2 regions of the Roseixanthobacter psychrophilus genome follow, and region 1 is predicted to be linked to the other one. Evidence: predicted binding sites of a transcription regulator. Region 1 holds the regulator's gene; the other holds the start of a gene.
The links. The regulator PhoB, encoded in region 1, activates phosphate uptake and scavenging genes when phosphate is short. The targets are predictions, from matches to a motif close to TGTCATNNANCTGTCAT.

Region 2: a site for PhoB is predicted at 1,252-1,268, ahead of pstS (phosphate ABC transporter substrate-binding protein PstS). Genes of this name have one in related genera too.

The regions. Positions count from the first base shown of each region.
Region 1 covers NZ_JBAFWT010000024.1:31,575-33,772, reverse strand. Annotated here, with positions in the region: gene V5F77_RS18945 (hypothetical protein) at 1-244, opposite strand, end outside; gene phoB (phosphate regulon transcriptional regulator PhoB) at 526-1,227, opposite strand; gene phoU (phosphate signaling complex protein PhoU) at 1,233-1,961, opposite strand; gene pstB (phosphate ABC transporter ATP-binding protein PstB) at 1,981-2,198, opposite strand, start outside.
Region 2 covers NZ_JBAFWT010000041.1:18,714-20,911, reverse strand. Annotated here, with positions in the region: gene V5F77_RS23780 (arsenate reductase (azurin) large subunit) at 1-678, shown strand, start outside; gene V5F77_RS23775 (c-type cytochrome) at 763-1,149, shown strand; gene pstS (phosphate ABC transporter substrate-binding protein PstS) at 1,359-2,198, shown strand, end outside.

The DNA.
Region 1 (2,198 bases):
TGGTCGGTGAGTTGCGGATGATCGCCGCGCCCGAGCGGGCGATGATCGACGCGGCTTCCGCGCAATTCAGCGGCGGCGAGATCTCACCCGCCCTAGCGCTGGTGAAGGCCGAGGCGAGCAGCATGCCACCGAGGCACACCGCCAGGAGCGCGTTCCAGCGGCGCACGGCGCTGGCGTTGGATGCCGTCCGCACGCGGGATACGGACGCGGAGAACGGCGGCAGGGGATGGGACTCTTGGGCCATAGCGCAGGGTCTCGTGAAGACTGGAGGCCAAATCCTCCGTTGCCTTCACGTTTAGCCATGGCCCCATCGGGCGGCCATCACACGGGAGGACGCCGATATCCTCGTTTGGGATGACCTACCGCAACCTTCGGATGATGCCGCCTTGAGCGCGGACCGCATCATACCAGCGGCTTCCGAACGGGGCCGGGAGGGCTACGCTCAGGCGCCGCGCTAGCTTGACCGAAGGCCCAAGCTTGGCCGAAGACCCATGAGTCAACCCATGGGCCTTCCTCGTCATCCGCTCAGTGAACGCGGGCGAACATCTCGTTGAAGGAATAGCCGGCGCCACGGACGGTGCGGATCGGATCCGACTGGCGCCCGCGATTGATCGCCTTGCGCAGCCGGCCGACATGCACGTCCACGGTGCGCTCGTCGATATAGACGTCCTGCCCCCACACCCCGTCGAGCAATTGCTCCCGTGAGAACACCCGTCCTGGGCTCTGCATGAGGAATTCCAGCAGGCGGAATTCGGTTGGCCCGAGATGCACCTCGCGGCCGGAGCGGTGCACCCGGTGGGTCTCCCGGTCCAGCTCGATGTCGCCGGCCCGCAGTAGGGTGGCGACATGCTCCGGCTTCGCCCGGCGCAGCAGGGCGCGCACGCGCGCCAACAGTTCCGGCACGGAGAAGGGCTTCACCACATAATCGTCAGCCCCGGTAGCAAGGCCGCGCACGCGCTCGGTCTCGTCGCCCCTTGCGGTGAGCATGATGACTGGCAGGCGTTCCGTTTCCGGACGGGTGCGCAGGCGGCGGCACAGTTCGATGCCCGATAACCCCGGCAGCATCCAGTCGAGGATCACGAGATCCGGCACGCTTTCGCGCAACCGGGTCTCGGCCTCGTCGCCACGTCCGACGCTTTCGACGAAATAGCCCTCGGACTCCAGATTGTAGCGGAGCAGAAGGGTCAGCGGTTCCTCGTCCTCGATAATCAAGATACGCGCAGCCACAGATTTTACCCCTGAAGGCTAACCCCCGGGAAAGCAACGGTGGTCTCACTGGAGACATCCGCCTTCGGGCGTTCGTCCGACAATACCTGGCCGGACACCATGTAATAGATGGTTTCCGCGATATTGGTCGCGTGGTCGCCGATGCGCTCGATGTTCTTCGCGCAGAACAGCAGATGCGTGCACACCGAGATGTTGCGCGGATCTTCCATCATATAGGTGAGAAGCTCGCGGAACAGGGACGTGTACATGGTGTCGATGCCGCTGTCGCGCACCCACACGTCCACGGCCTTGGCCTTGTCGCGGCTGGCATAGGCGTCCAGCACTTCCTTGAGCTGCTCAAGCACCAGGTCGGACATGTGCTCGACGCCGCGCACCAGCTTCTGGGGATGGTATTCCCCTTCGATGGCGAGCACGCGCTTGCCCACGTTCTTGGCGAGATCGCCGATGCGTTCCAGGTCGGAAGCAATGCGGATCGAAGCCACCACGTCACGCAGGTCGCTGGCGACCGGCTGACGCTTGGCGATGCAGAGGATGGCCTTTTCCTCGATTTCCCGCTGCAGGTGATCGACGCTCGTGTCGAGCAGGATCACCCGCTGGGCGGCGGCGGTATCGCGGCGGATCAGGGCGCCGACGGCATCGGCCACCATGCGCTCGGACTGGCCACCCATTTCGACGACCTTGCGGCCGATCTCCTTCAGCTCGGCATCGAAGGCCGAGACGGTATGGTCGGACATCTCGCAGATCCTTGTTCGCTCAGCCGAAGCGGCCGGTGATGTAGTCGCGGGTCTTGATCTGCTTGGGATTGGTGAAGATCACGTCGGATGGCGCGACTTCAACCAATTCTCCCAGATAGAAGAAGGCCGTGATATCGGCGCAGCGCGCCGCCTGCTGCATGTTGTGGGTCACGATGACGATCGTGAAATCCTGCTTCAACTCGTCGATCAGATCTTCGATCTTCGAGGTGGAGATCG
Region 2 (2,198 bases), on a different contig from region 1:
ACCGGCGCGGTGGCGGCGGGGACATCCACGGGCGCGCCCGGCGAAGTCCTGAAGGGCCCCGCCATCGAGGGTGCGCGCGGGAAGGAGCCCGTGCAGAAGGACGCGCCCACGCTCGCGGGTGCCGCGCCTACGCCGCCCGCCGACACCCAGCGGATCATCGGCACGAAGCGCCTGTATGCGGACGGGAAGTTCAACGCACCGGACGGGAAGGCGACCTTCATGCCCACCCAATGGCGCGGCCTCCAGGCACCGGGGAAGCAGGCCGAGAAGGACAAATTCCCCTACCTGATCAACAATGGGCGGGCGAACCTCGTCTGGCAGAGCGCCTATCTCGATGTCGAGAACGAGTTGGTGATGGACAGGTGGCCCTTCCCGTTCATCGAGATGAACCCGCAGGACATGGCCGAGCTGAACCTGAAGGAGGGCGACCTCGTCGAGGTCTACAACGACAATGGCTCGACCCAGGCCATGGCGTATCCGACGCCCACCGCGAAACGAAAACAGGCCTTCATGCTGTTCGCCTATCCTACGGGCGTGCAGGGCAACGTGGTCTCGGCGGGAGTGAACGAGTTCATCATCCCGAACTACAAGCAGACCTGGGGCAGCATCCGGAAGATCTCCGACGCCCCGGCCGGCGTCGCCCACCTCACCTTCAAGTCGAAGGAATACACGGCATAGGCCCCCCGGCCCCGCGTTTCGGCGCGGGGCCCTCCTCACCGAGGCCGCACCGCCTTTCCCGCCCGAGCTCATCAGGAAGCATCAATGAAGCGTCTCGCATTCTGCGCGGCAGCGCTCGTCATCGCCTGCCAGTCCACGGCCTTCGGACAGGATGCCGAAGCCGGAAAGCGCATCTTCGCGCGCTGCTCCCCGTGCCATGCCGTCGGCCCCAATGCGCCCAACAAGGTCGGCCCGGAGCTGAACGGTCTATTCGGCCGGAAGGCGGGATCCGTTCCCGGCTATGCCTATTCCCCGGCGAACTTGCAGTCCGGCATCACCTGGACCGAGGAGGAGTTCACCGCCTACATCAAGGACCCCAAGGGCGTCATCAAGGGAACCAAGATGAGCTTCGCAGGGGTGAAGAACGAGCAGGAGGTCAAGGACCTCGTCGCCTTCCTGAAGGCGTTCGACGCCGACGGCCAGCCCAAATGACGGTGGACGCCCGTTCGATCCCCCTCCGGCACCAAGCCTCATAGGCGCCCGAGCCACTTCACGGACAGCGAAGCCGTTGCCATTCGGCGCGACGGCCAGCATCGTCACATACACGTCACTCCCGCTGCTTATTCGATCTGTCGACGAGCATGGACATATCGTGCTATACGAGTCCGTGGACGGAAACGCCAATATGCCGGGAGGCACCCGTGACACGCATCTTCAGTCTGGCCATCGCTGCATTGACCGCCGCCGCCGTGCTCGCGCCCGCAGCGCGCGCCGACGATGTCCGAGGAGCGGGGTCGACGTTCGCCTACCCGATCATCTGGAAGTGGTCGCAGGCCTTCCGGGAGAAGACGGGCCAGACGGTCAGCTACCAATCCGTCGGCTCGTCGGCGGGCGTCAATGCGATCAAGGATCGGACGGCCGACTTCGGGGCTTCGGATAAGCCGCTGCAACCGGCAGAGCTCGCGAAACTCGGCCTCGGTCAGTTTCCCATCGTGTTCGGCGGGGTCGTGCCCGTCCTCAACGTCGACGGGATCGGTCCCGGCCAGATGAAGTTCACGGGGGCACTGCTGGCCGACATCTTCCTGGGGAAGATCACCAACTGGAACGATCCGGCAATCAAGGCCGTCAATCCGGACCTGACCTTCCCCGATGCGAAGATCGCCGTGGTTCACCGGTCCGACGGCTCGGGCACGACCTTCAACTGGGTCTCCTACCTGTCGAAGGCGAGCCCCGAATGGAAGCAGCGGGTCGGCGAGGGAAATGCCGTCGACTGGCCGGTCGGCTCCGGGGCCCGGGGCAATGAGGGCGTGGCAACCGACGTGAAGCGCATCAAGAACTCGATCGGCTATGTCGAATTCACGTATGTCGTCCAGGTGAAGTTGACCTACGGCCTCGTCCAGAACCGGGCCGGCAAGTTCATTGCCCCGAGCGCGGCTTCGTTCCAGGCAGCGGCCGCAAGCTTCGATTGGACGAAGGCGGATGACTTCGCGGTCATCATCAACGATTCCCCTGCCGAGGATGCCTATCCGATCGCCGCCTCC